3 regions of the Nonomuraea sp. B12E4 genome follow, and region 2 is predicted to be linked to each of the others. Evidence: riboswitches for the same ligand, from Rfam matches in the RefSeq annotation. Region 2 holds a riboswitch; each other region holds the start of a gene.
What was found. A riboswitch is a leader RNA that binds a small molecule or an ion and turns the genes downstream of it on or off. The one in region 2 is predicted to bind thiamine pyrophosphate.

Region 1 (4,042 bases), on a different contig from region 2:
GACCAGCACGCCCTGATCCCGGTCGAGCGCCACGACGGCGTTGGGTGAGCTGGCGAGCACCGCGCGAGCGATCTCGTCGTCACTACCGGCCCATTCGTCCCCCACACCTCCATAGTGCCCGTGGCGCGGTGAGTCCGTCGGGCGATCCGTCCGATACGCTGCGAGCACCGCACAACACAGTTGCGGGCACCGCACCACACAGTGCGGGCACGGCACAACACAACGGCGGGCACGGCGATTCGCCCGCGGTGCGGGCATCGCGGCTACACGCGGGAGGGTGACGGAATGTCGAGCGGTGATCTCGATGCCCTGCTGCGGGTGACCTCCAGCACCTACCGAGGTGAGACTCCGCCCGACATCGCGTTCGGCACCTACGACGGTGCCGTGGGCAGGCTGGTGCTGGCCGTGACGGGCAAGGGCGTCGCGGCGTGCAGCTTCGAGCCGGAAAACAGCGTGTACGAGCTGGTCACCAGGCATGTGGGCACGTTCATCGGGCCCGAGCCGGGCCGGCTCGACCCGGTGCGCAGGGAGCTGGACGCCTACTTCTCCGGCCGGCTGCGCGCGTTCACCACCCCCGTGGACTGGGCGCTGGCCACCACCTTCGCGCGCACGGTGCTGCAGAAGACCATGGCCGTCCCCTACGGCACGACCACCACGTTCGAGGAGATCGGCCAGAGCATCGGCCGGCCGCGCGCGTTGCGGGCGATCGGCAACGCGCTGGCCTCCAACCCCGTCTGCGTGATCGTGCCCTGCCACCGGGTGGTGCGCGGGGACGGCACGCTCGGCGACTACGCGGGCGGTCCGGCCGCCAAGCAACACCTCCTCAACGTCGAGCAGCGCGCCTCAGCCTGACCGCCCTGCCCGCGCGGCCTCGGAGCCGGGCTCGGAGCCGGCCGCGCGGCGCCGCCGCGGCCAGCCGACGGCCAGCGTCACCAGCCCGGCCACCAGGGCCGCGCCCAGGGCGCCGTTCATCCACGGCTGCCGGGTGAACCCGATCGCCTCCCGTACCGAGGCCCACAGGGCGTCCCAGCCCTCCACAGTGAGGCTGGAGGTGGTCAGCCAGTACGCGAGGAAGCCGAGCCCCCACGGCACCAGCATCGACCAGCGCGACGGCGCGTCCTCGCCGGTGTTCCAGCGGGAGGCGCCGCCCAGCACGAAGTAGTCCACGGCGAGCACCGCGAACATCGGCACGAACACCGCCCCGATCACCGACAGGAACGCGCCGTACGAGGTGACGTCCACGACCAGCGCGATGGCGACGGTGAGCACGCCGATCGCGGCGGAGAACGCCCGCCGGTCCACCCTGGGCATCAGGTTCTGCAACGAGACCGTCGTGGAGTAGACGTTGGCGAAGGACTGGTCGGTCTCCCGCAGCACCAGGATGCCGAAGAACAGCGCGCCCACCGGCACCGCCACGAAGGGCCCGAACACCGACGTGCTGTCGGCTCCCACCGCCGCCGCCCCGGCGATGGCCACCGCGTACACGCCCAGCCCCAGGCAGGCCACCTGCGCCAGCGTGTAACCGCCGACCACCCCGGTGAACGCGGCCCTGCTCGACCTGGAGTGCCGGGCGAAGTCGGCCGCCATCGGCACCCACGACACCGACAGCGCGATCACGTAGTCCACGGCCGGGGCGAACGCGGTCCAGGATCCGCCCGCGTGCACGGGGGCGTCCGAAAGGAAGAACCAGGCGAACCAGAGCATCGACACGATCACCCCGACGGTGACGTAGCGGCGCAGCAGCCGGATCGAGCCGAGCGGCCAGATCGTGAGCGCGGTGGTGAGCACCCCCGCCACGATCACCCACACCTGGTAGGGCACCCCGCCGAAGATCGCGGAGGCGGCCTTGGCGATCACCCACAGCTCGAACGCCCCCCAGCCGAGCATCTGCACGACGTTCAGCACCGTGGGGACGTAGGAGATCCGGGCCCCGAACAGCCCGCGCAGCAGCACCATCGCCGGCTGCCCTGTCTGGGTGCCGGGGATGGCGGACAGACCCACCATGGCCGTGCCGATCAGGCTGCCGACCACGGCCGCCAGCAGCGCGGCGCCCAGGCTGAGCGGCGCGTTGCCGAGCGGGTCGAGCAGGAACATGGCCCCGGAGAAGCCGAGGAGGCTGACACCCAGGTTGGCCCAGAGCGCGCCCTGGTCGAGCACGCCCAGTGTCTTCGGCGGCCGTCCTTCGAGAGTCAGGGGAACTTCGTTGACGGCATGCGACATCGCACACTCCCTACGCCGGCATTATCCGGACAGGTTCAGGCGGTCGGCAGCGGATCAGTTGCTGCCCTCTCAGCCCGGCACCCCGAGCTCCCGCGACGATCTGTAATTGGCGCCCTCATCATGCCCTAATGACGGCGAAACCGCCATAGTGGGCGTTGTCTCACCGTACAAGCCGCCTCACGCGACGAAAGGCGGCTGCCCGGTCTCGCTGACCATCGGGCGCCGCGCCGACTCCCATGACTGCATGCCGCCGCCGACGTTGACCGCGTCTCGTCCGAGCTGGGTGAGCCAGGCCGCGACCTGCATCGATCGGCCGCCCACCCGGCACACGACGTAGACCGTCCGGTCGCTGGGCACCTCGTCCACCCGGCCCTGGATCTGCGTCATGGGGATGTGCACGGCCTCGGGGGCGTGCCCCGCCACCCACTCCTCCTGCTCCCGCACGTCGAGCAGGTAGGCGTCGGACGGAAGGGCACTGGGGTCGATCTCAGGAACGCTCATGACTCCATCATCTCGCGTCCGGCACGGGCCCCGACCACCTACTTGAGCAGCCGGGACAGGCGGCGGTCGGCCAGCGGTTTCCCGCCCGTCTGGCAGGTGGGGCAGTATTGCAGCGACGAGTCGGCGAACGACACCTCGCGGATCGTGTCGCCGCACACGTCGCACGGCTGCCCGGCCCTGTTGTGCACGCGGAGGCCGGACTTCTTCTCCGCCTTGAGATCCTTGGCCGCCAGCCCGTGCGCCCGCTCGACCGCCTCTCCCAGCGTGGTGACGATGGCCTCGTGCAGGTCGGCGATCTGCGCGTCGGTCAGCGTCGCCGCGATCTTGAACGGGGACATCCTGGCCGCGTGCAGCACCTCGTCCGAATAGGCGTTCCCGATGCCCGCGATCACCTTCTGGTCGCGCAGCAACCCCTTGATCTGCGTACGGTTGCCGCCCAGGATGCGCTTGAGCGCGGCCACGGTGAACGACTCGTCCAGGGGGTCGGGGCCGAGGGCGGCGACGCCCGGCACATCGTCTGGATTTTTCGTGACATAGACGGCCAGCCGCTTCTGCGTCCCCGCCTCCGTCAGCTCGAACCCCGGCGCCAGCCCTTCCTCATCGGGCGCCAGCCGGACCCGGACCGCGAGCGGGCCCTTGCCCGGGCGGACGGGCTTGGCCCCCGAGAGGTCCTCCCGCCAGCGCAGCCATCCCGCCCGGGCGAGGTGGATGATCAGGTGCAGCCCGTCGCAGTCGAGGTCGAGGAACTTGCCGTGCCGCGACACGCCGGTCACCGTGAGCCCGCCGAGCGCGGTGGCCGGCGGGTCGAACGTCTTGAGCGCCTGGAACGCGACCACGTCGACGCCCAGGATCGTACGGCCCACCGCCCGCTCGCGCAGGAAGTGGACCAGCGACTCCACTTCGGGAAGTTCCGGCATGCCACCAGAGTACGGTCCCCATGAGCCCCGGCCGTCCACAGCCTGTGGACAACCGGGCGCGAGGGGCTAGGGCACGCTCCAGAAGGCCAGCTCGTGCGCCATCCCCTCGGTGAACAGCGCCTCCGCCCGCGCCGGATCGGGGCCGGCCTCGTCGATCATCTGGGCGATCCGCACGGTGAGCGCCTCGAACCCCGGGTCCGCGTACGTGTCCACCCAAGCCCGATATCTCGGTTCAGCAGGCGGATTCTTAGCCAATATCCGCCCAAGGTTCGAATATCCCCACATACACGGATAAAGCGCAGCCAACCCCTCCCCGTAGGACGCCGCCGACTCCAGCAGGAACCTCGTGTACGCCTCACACGCCGGCCCCTTCACCGCCCCCTCCAGATCGGCCCCGAACTCCG
Region 2 (4,042 bases):
GACATCGGCCGCCCCCGCCCGTTCGAGGTCGAGGCGCTCGACCACCATGCCCTCCCCCCGCAGCAGGCTGTCCGCCGCCTCGACCCACGGGGCGGCGGGCAGCGGATTGGCCGCGGTCGGCACCAGGACCGCGTGCCTCGCCGTCAGGGGGAGCGACGCCAGCCAGGGCGGCAGGGCACCCAGTCCGGCGGAGCCGAGGAACACTTTCCGCACGTTCAGTTCTCCCTCTGGTCGCTCATCGCGGGCAGGCGCGCCGCCGTGGGCCGTTCGTGCCGGTACGTCGCCAGCCAGCCCAGCGCCGCCAGACCACAGAAGCCGGCCGAGGCCGCGCAGGCGCCGCCCCAGCCGTAGCGGTCGTAGGCGCTGATGCCGACGGCCGTGCCGAGGGCACCGCCGAAGAAGTAGGTGGTCATGTAGATGGTGGTCAGGCGGGACCGGGCGGCGTCGACCAGGTCGTAGATGACCGCCTGGTTGGTCACGTGCACGACCTGGCAGCACACGTCCATCAGCAGCGCGCCGAGGACCAGCCAGACCAGGCTGCTCCGCCCGGCGGCGAGCACGCCGAAGGAGCCCGCCAGCAGCACGATCGCGCCCCCGGTGACCGGCAGGCGCGTCCGCCGCCGGTCCAGCAGCCGCCCGCCGCCCAGCGCGCACAGCGCACCCAGGGCGCCCACCAGCGCGAACAAGCCGATCCCCGCCTTGCTCCAGCCGAACGGCGGGCCCGACAACAGGAAGGTCACGGTGGACCAGAAGCAGCTGAACATGGCGAACTGCGCGGCGCCGATCAGCGACCGCCAGCGCAGGACCGGCTCGCCGCGCGCCAGCCGCAGCACGGCCCGCATCTGGGCGGCGTACCCGAGGTCGACCTCGCGGCCCCCGGCCGGCAGCATCCGGTACATGGTCGCCGCCATGACGGCCATCACCCCGGCCGCCACGCCATAGACCCAGCGCCATCCGGAGACCTCGGCGACGAGCCCGGCGAAGGTCCTCGAAAGCAGCACCCCGAGCAGCAGGGCGCCCATCAGGGTCGCGACCGTACGGCCCCGGTGCTCCGGGCGCGCCAGCGTCGCGGCGTACGGGATCACCATCTGCGCCACCACGGACGAGGCGCCCACCAGTATGGCAGCGGCCCCCAGCACCTGCGGCCCGGATGCGGCCGCGCTGACCGCGAGGGCCACGGCGTCGATCGCGAGCAACGTGGTGATCAGCGGGCGGCGGGCGATGATGTCGCCGAGCGGCACCACGAACACCAGCCCGCAGGCGAAGCCCACCTGCGTCACCGTGATGAGCATCCCCGCCGCGGATGGGCCGATCCCCAGCTCGCGGGCGATCGTCGGGAGCAACGGCTGCGCGTAGTAGACATTGGCGATCGTGATGCCACAGGTCAGCTCCAGCAGCCGCACCAGGGCACGCTCCAACGCCACGGTTCTTCCTCCAACCGGTCGATCCAACGGGGCAGTGCCGTCACCCGGACCGCACCCGCCAAGTGGTTTCGAGGAGGCGGGGATCCGGGGGACGCAACCGCAGGGATCAGCCGGCGGGCCGCGTCGACTGGGCTTGGCACGAGTGTCCTCGGAGGTTCACCCCGAAAGGGAGGACACCTCAGTCATGCGGCGATGAGCACTGTAGCCGATGGTTGGCCGTGGTAGGTCCCCTGCCCCTCGCCGGGCGGTGACGGGTCCGAAACCTGGTGCAGCCGGGTTACCGTTACGGCGCCTGTTACGCTCGTATGCGACGCGGGGTGCCCGGCGAGCCGGGCTGAGATCACACCCGTAGAACCTGATCTAGTTCGCACTAGCGAAGGGACGTCACGGGTGACCTCCGTTCCCAAAATCCTCTCTATCGCCGGCACCGACCCCAGCGGTGGCGCGGGCATCCACGGCGATCTGAAGACCTTCTCCGCCCTCGGCGGCTACGGCATGGCGGTGACCACGGCTCTGGTCGCGCAGACGACCACAGGCGTGCGCGGCGTACACGAGGTGCCCGCGGAGTTCGTCAGCGCTCAGTTGGACACGCTGCTCGCCGATGTCCCCGCGGACGCCGTGAAGATCGGCATGCTGGGGCGGGCCCCCGTCATCCACGCGGTGGCCGCGGCACTGGACAGGTTCTCTCCTCCGTACGTGGTGCTCGACCCGGTGATGGTGGCCAAGAGCGGCGACCGGCTGCTGCCGGCCGACGCGGTGTCCGCGCTGCGTGAGGTGCTGCTCCCGCGCGCCGACCTGATCACCCCCAACCTGCCGGAGGCGGCGGACCTCCTCGGCGAGCCGCAGGCCCGCACCGTGGCGGAGATGCACGAGCAGGTACGGCGGCTGCACGCGCTCGGTGCGCGGCGGGTGCTGCTCAAGGGCGGCCATCTGGACGGCGAGGTCTGCGTCGACGTCTTCAGTGCCGGCGGCGAGCCGGTCGACCTCGCCGGGCCCAGGGTCGCGACCCGCCACACCCACGGAACCGGCTGCACCCTGTCCTCGGCGGTCGCGGCGCTGCGCGTGCGTCACCGGGACTGGCTCGCCGCCGTGCGAGCGGCCAGGGACTACCTGACCGGCGCGTTGCGTGCCGCCGACAGCCTGCGCGTCGGGGGCGGTCACGGCCCCGTCCACCATTTCCACGCGGTGTGGTGAGGCGGATGGCCGAGCCGCCCGACGACCTGCCGATCATCGAGAGGGACGTGGTCCGGCTCGTCGTCCTCGACACCCGCGATCGGTTGCTGCTCTTCCACACCCGCGATCCGACGATGCCGGAGAAGGGAACCTGGTGGGAGCTCCCAGGCGGCGGGATCGACGACGGCGAGGACTATGTCGACGCGGCGATCAGGGAGCTGAGGGAGGAGACCGGGATCCGTACCCGCCCCGCGCAGATCGGCGCTCCCACCTGGCGGCGTGACAGCTCCTTCCGCTACCGGGGCGCGCGGCGGCTGCAACACGAGGTGGTGGTCCGCGTCCGCCTCGACGTCCCCGGCCCGGACATCGACCGCTCGGAGATGCTGGACTTCGAGATCGAGGACTACTTCGGCTTCCGCTGGTGGCCGGTCGCCGAGGTCGGCTCCAGCACGGATCGGGTCTACCCGCGCCGGCTGCCGCAGCTCCTGCCGGAGTTCCTGGCGGAGGTGAGCATCGCCGAGCCATTCGAGCTGTACCCCTGAGACACGCCGGTCCTATGCGGCGGGTGTGTGGCCGGCACGAGAGTCAGTCCTGGACGGCCGGTGCGCGGGCCTCGGCCCGGCGGGCCGAGGCGCGCCGGGAGGCCAGCATCTCGATCACCCACAGCAGCAGACCGGCGGCGGGGAAGGCGGCGCCGAGCACGCAGACGCCCGCCCAGCCATGACTGGCATAGATGGCTGCCGACAGGCCGCTGCCCGATGCGCCGCCGAGGAAGTAGGCGGTCATGTAGGCGGCGGCAGGTAACTGGCGCCGCAGGCCAGGAGGAACCCGCCGGTCGCATACCTGGCCCAGCCTCGGTCGGCGAGCTTGCCGGCGAAGCGGGCCGCGGTCGCCCCGGTCACGCCGAGGAGGGCGAACAGCCCGATCGCCGCCTGGTCCCAGCCGTAGGGAGGGCGGGCGAGCAGGAAACCGTAGCTGGCCCAGAGCACGCCGAACGAGGCGTAGGTGAAGAAGCCATAGGCCATCCGCAGGCGCAGCACCGGCTCCTCGCGGACGAGCCGCACCACCGAACCCAGCAGCGCCGGATAGCGCATCCGCGTCAGCGGCGCGAGCACCGGCAGCTGCCGCCACAGCAGCACTCCCACCACCGCCGTCAGGGCGGCACCAACAGGTAGACCGCGCGCCAGCCCGCCAACTGCGCGATCACCCCCGCCACGGTGCGGGACAGCAGGATGCCGATCAGCAGGCCGCTCATCACCGTGCTGATCACTTTGCCCTGCCCAACACATGAATCAGCACCCGGCAATCGATGGAGGAGATGAATGGAGCTGCGTCAGCTCGAACACTTCCTGGCGGTCGCCAAACACGGCAGGTTCACCGCGGCGGCCCGCGAGGTGCTGATCGTGCAGTCGGCGTTGAGCACGTCCATCCGCAACCTCGAACGT
Region 3 (4,042 bases), on a different contig from region 2:
CGCCGAGGGCGGCGAGCACCGGGATGAGGATCTCCAGCGCCTCGCGGGCGGGCAGCCGGCCGCGCTCGCGCAGGATGTCGCGCAGTGTCCTGCCGGGCACGTATTCCATCGACAGGTAGACGATGTCCTGGTCGGTGCCCTGGTCGAAGACGTGCACCACGTTGGGATGGGACAGGCTGGCAACCGACTTGGCCTCGCCGATGAACCGCCTGACGAACGCGGGGTCGTCGGCGAGCGAGCGGTGCATGACCTTCAGCGCCACCGTCCGGTCGAGCCGGATGTCCAACGCCAGGTAGACGGTCGCCATACCGCCCCGGGCGATCCGGCTCTCGATGCGGTAGCGCCTATCGAGAAGCCGTCCGACCAGGGGGTCCGCAGTCGTCGTATCCACCCGGCTGAGTTTACGGGCGTTTCGCCACTGGCAGGGCCCCGGCGCCCGAAACCGATGCTGAGACGTTCTGATCGGCACGTCGAAGCCGCCCGGCGAAACGGGCACGGCTTCACTGGCGTCCCAGCCCCGGCAGGGCGTCCTGTCGGGGCTGTGACCATTCCGTCAGGGGGTCATCGGTGAGGACGCCTCGGCGTAGCGCCTGCGCGGGATGCGGCCCGCCTGCCGCGCCAGCCGCCCCGCCACCACGGCCGCCTTCATGGCCGCCGCCATGAGATCGGGCCGTTGCGCCCTGGTGACCGCCGTGGCCAGCAGGACGGCGTCGCAGCCCAGCTCCATCGCCAGGGCGGCGTCGCTGGCCGTCCCGATGCCCGCGTCGAGGATCACCGGCACCGAGGCGGCCTCCACGATCAGCTCGATGTTGTGCGGGTTGCGGATGCCCAGCCCGGAGCCGATCGGCGCGCCCAGCGGCATCACGGCCGCGCAGCCCGCCTGCTCCAGCCGCCGCGCCAGCGCCGGGTCGTCACCGATGTACGGCAGCACCACGAACCCGTCGGCCACGAGCCGCTCGGCCGCGTCGAACGTCTCGATCGGATCGGGGAGCAGCGTCCGCTCGTCGGCGATGACCTCAAGCTTGACCCAGTTCGTGCCCAGCGCCTCCCGGGCCAGCCGGGCGGTCAGCACCGCCTCACCCGCGGTGAAGCAGCCCGCGGTGTTGGGCAGCACCTTGATGTCGCGCTCGCGCAGCACGTCCAGCACGGAGCCGCGGGCGCCGGGGTCGAGCCGCCGCATGGCCACCGTGGTCAGCTCGGTCCCGGACGCGGCCAGCGCCTGGTCCAGCACCTCCAGCGAGGGCGCGCCGCCGGTCCCCATGATGAGCCGGGAGGAGAACTTCTCCCCGGCGATGATCAGATCATCCACCTTGCACCGCCGTCAGAACCTCCACGCGGTCGCTGTCGCCGAGCACCGTCGTCTCCCACGAGCTCCGCGTGACCACCTCGTCGTTCACGGCCACCGCCACTCCGGTGGTGGCCACGGTCAATGTACGTACGGCCTGCGCCACCGTAATCCCGTCGGCCACCTCATGGGCGGCCCCGTTGATCGTCACAATCATGAAATTTCCCGAAATCTCTCTGGCGAGCACAACTCCGCCAACTCACCGTCGTCACCCACCGCCGCATCGGCCGCACCGCCTCCACCGGCCCCACCGGCTCCAGGGAAAGCGGCAGGCCCGCCCGCCGTGTCCGCCGCCACGGCGTCGGACACGAGGGCCGCCGTGAGGGGGGCCAGCAGCACGCCGCCGCGGTGGTGTCCCGTGGCCAGGACGAGCCCCGGCGTACGGGCCGGGCCGATGAGCGGCAGGTTGTCCGGCGTCCCCGGGCGCAGGCCGGCCACCACGTCGGCGACCTCCAGCTCCGTCACGCCCGGCACCAGCTCCCTGGCGTCGCGCAGCAGCTCGTAGAGCCCGCCGGCCGTCACCCTGGTGTCGAACCCCAGCTCCTCCTGTGTGGCCCCGACCACCAGCTCGCCGTCACCTCGGGGGACGAGGTAGACCGGCGAGCCGTGCACGGTCCCGCGCACGCACCGGCTGAGCAGCGGCTGCGGCGAGCGCAACCGCATGATCTGTCCCTTGATCGGCCGGACCGGCACGTCGGCCAGCTCGGTGCTCCAGACCCCGGCCGCCAGGATCACCCGGTCGCCCCGGATCTCCGGCCGCCAACCGGGTCCGGGCTGTTCGGGGTCCGCCAGGCGTACTCCGGCGACCCGCTCGCCGTCGCGCAGGAGCCCGCTCGCGCGCGCCCGTACGAGCGGCACGCCCAGGCGGTCGAGGGCGGTCAGCAGCGCGGCCGTCACCCGGCGCGGGTCCACCCAGGCGTCGCCGGGGGCCAGCAGCCCGCCGCGCACGGAGGGGGCCAGCATGGGCTCCAGGCGGCGGCACTCGCGGCCCGTCAGCCGCTCCACCCGCAGCCCCAGCTTGTCCATGAACGCCGCCAGCTCGTCCAGCGCCGCGAGGTCGTCGGCCCCGAACGCCACGTCGAGCGTCCCGTCCGCCCGCAGATCCAGCCCGGCCCGCGCCCGCGCGCTGATGCCGAACCCGCCGCCCGCGCCGTCCCCCGCGAGCCCGCCGGAGACGCCGGGATCGACATCACCCGCCGCACGCCCGCCGGGACTGGGAAGACCCGGGTCGGCGGCCGAGAAGCCCGCGTCGGCGGCCAGTTCGGCGGCGAAGGAGGGCCAGCGGCGCAGAGAGGCGACGCCCAGCCGCAGCAGCGGCCCCTCCGTGTAGGTGACCTCGCTCACCGGGGCCAGCATCCCGGCCGCCGCGTGCGAGGCTCCGCCGGCCGGGGCCGGATCCACCACGGTGACCGGCCGCCCCTCGCGGGTCAGCCGCCAGGCGATCGACAGCCCGACGACTCCGCCACCCACGATCACATCCATTCGCGCTCCCTTCGCCGGCATGATCCGGATCAGGTGTCTTGCGGTCGAAGGCCCGATGACGCCTTCCTCTCAGCCCGGTGACGGCCGGACTCCCGCGCGGCTTACGTCCCCAGCCTACGGCCTCGGTGCGACATCCAGGCACCGCCCCCGTTATGGTCATGAACGTGAACCATGTCGTGGTGGTAGGAGCGGGCCTGGCCGGCCTGCGGACGGTGGAGGCGCTGCGCGGGCGCGGATTCAGCGGCAGGATCACGCTGATAGGCCAGGAGCGGCACCGTCCCTACGATCGCCCGCCCCTGTCCAAGGCCGTGCTGCTCGGCGACGCCGACACCAGCTACGTGGACACCGATCTGGCCGCGATCGAGGTGGACTTCTGGTCCGGCGTCACGGCCAAGGCCCTGCGCCCCGGCGTCGTGGAGACGACGGAGGGCGAGCTGGGCTACGACGGCCTGGTCATCGCCACCGGAGCCGAGCCGATCAGGCTGCCCGGCGACGGCCCCCAGCACGTGCTGCGCACCCTCGACGACGCCCACGAGCTGCGGGCCATGCTGGTGCCCGGCGCCCGCGTCGCGATCATCGGCGCCGGCTGGATCGGTGCGGAGGTGGCCACCGCGGCCCGCCGCGCCGGGTGCGTGGTGACGGTGATCGAGGCCGGCCCCGCCCCGCTCGCCACCGCCGTCGGCGCCGAGATCGGCGCCCGCACCCAGCGCTGGTACGACGGCATCGACCTGCGGCTCGACACCATGGTCGAATCCGTGGACGAGGGCGGCGTGCGGCTGCTGGACGGCGAGTTCGTCGAGGCGCACGTGGTCGTCACCGGCATCGGCGTGCGCCCGGCGCTCGAATGGCTGGCCGCCGCCGACATCGACCTGCACAACGGGGTCGTCGTGGACGAGCACCTGCGCGCCTCGCTGCCGAACACCGTCGCCGTCGGCGACTGCGCCGCCTGGTGGTCGCGCCGCTGGCAGACCAGGCTCAGGGTCGAGCACTGGGACACCGCGCTCAACGCCCCCGAGGTCGCCGCCGCCACGCTGCTGGGCGAGGACATGGTCTACGATCCGGTGCCGTACTTCTGGTCGGAGCAGTTCAAGCACATGGTGCAGTACGCCGGGCACCACCCGGCCGGGGAGCGCCTCATCTACCGCGGCGACCCCGAGGGCCCGTGGTCGGCGGTCTGGCTCACGGCCGAGGAAACCCTCGCCGCGGTGCTGGCCG

Region 1: linked by a shared signal. The riboswitch ahead of ABGB18_RS35165 (cytosine permease) and the one ahead of thiD (bifunctional hydroxymethylpyrimidine kinase/phosphomethylpyrimidine kinase) in region 2 are both predicted to bind thiamine pyrophosphate.
Region 3: linked by a shared signal. The riboswitch ahead of ABGB18_RS22170 (FAD-dependent oxidoreductase) and the one ahead of thiD (bifunctional hydroxymethylpyrimidine kinase/phosphomethylpyrimidine kinase) in region 2 are both predicted to bind thiamine pyrophosphate.

The regions. Positions count from the first base shown of each region.
Region 1 is NZ_JBDPME010000021.1:71,043-75,084, forward strand. Features, by position in the region: gene ABGB18_RS35155 (PAS domain S-box protein) at 1-105, opposite strand, end outside; gene ABGB18_RS35160 (methylated-DNA--[protein]-cysteine S-methyltransferase) at 286-852, shown strand; gene ABGB18_RS35165 (cytosine permease) at 844-2,220, opposite strand; TPP riboswitch at 2,211-2,324, opposite strand; gene ABGB18_RS35170 (rhodanese-like domain-containing protein) at 2,398-2,721, opposite strand; gene ABGB18_RS35175 (DNA-formamidopyrimidine glycosylase family protein) at 2,760-3,638, opposite strand; gene ABGB18_RS35180 (transcriptional regulator) at 3,705-4,042, opposite strand, start outside.
Region 2 is NZ_JBDPME010000045.1:33,629-37,670, forward strand. Features, by position in the region: gene ABGB18_RS46250 (Type 1 glutamine amidotransferase-like domain-containing protein) at 1-213, opposite strand, end outside; gene ABGB18_RS46255 (MFS transporter) at 216-1,424, opposite strand; TPP riboswitch at 1,728-1,823, shown strand; gene thiD (bifunctional hydroxymethylpyrimidine kinase/phosphomethylpyrimidine kinase) at 1,815-2,618, shown strand; gene ABGB18_RS46265 (NUDIX domain-containing protein) at 2,624-3,139, shown strand; gene ABGB18_RS46270 (hypothetical protein) at 3,183-3,383, opposite strand; gene ABGB18_RS46275 (hypothetical protein) at 3,380-3,745, opposite strand; gene ABGB18_RS46280 (LysR family transcriptional regulator) at 3,920-4,042, shown strand, end outside.
Region 3 is NZ_JBDPME010000009.1:208,559-212,600, reverse strand. Features, by position in the region: gene pknB (Stk1 family PASTA domain-containing Ser/Thr kinase) at 1-391, opposite strand, end outside; gene ABGB18_RS22180 (thiazole synthase) at 554-1,309, opposite strand; gene thiS (sulfur carrier protein ThiS) at 1,302-1,502, opposite strand; gene ABGB18_RS22170 (FAD-dependent oxidoreductase) at 1,499-2,827, opposite strand; TPP riboswitch at 2,817-2,933, opposite strand; gene ABGB18_RS22165 (FAD-dependent oxidoreductase) at 2,986-4,042, shown strand, end outside.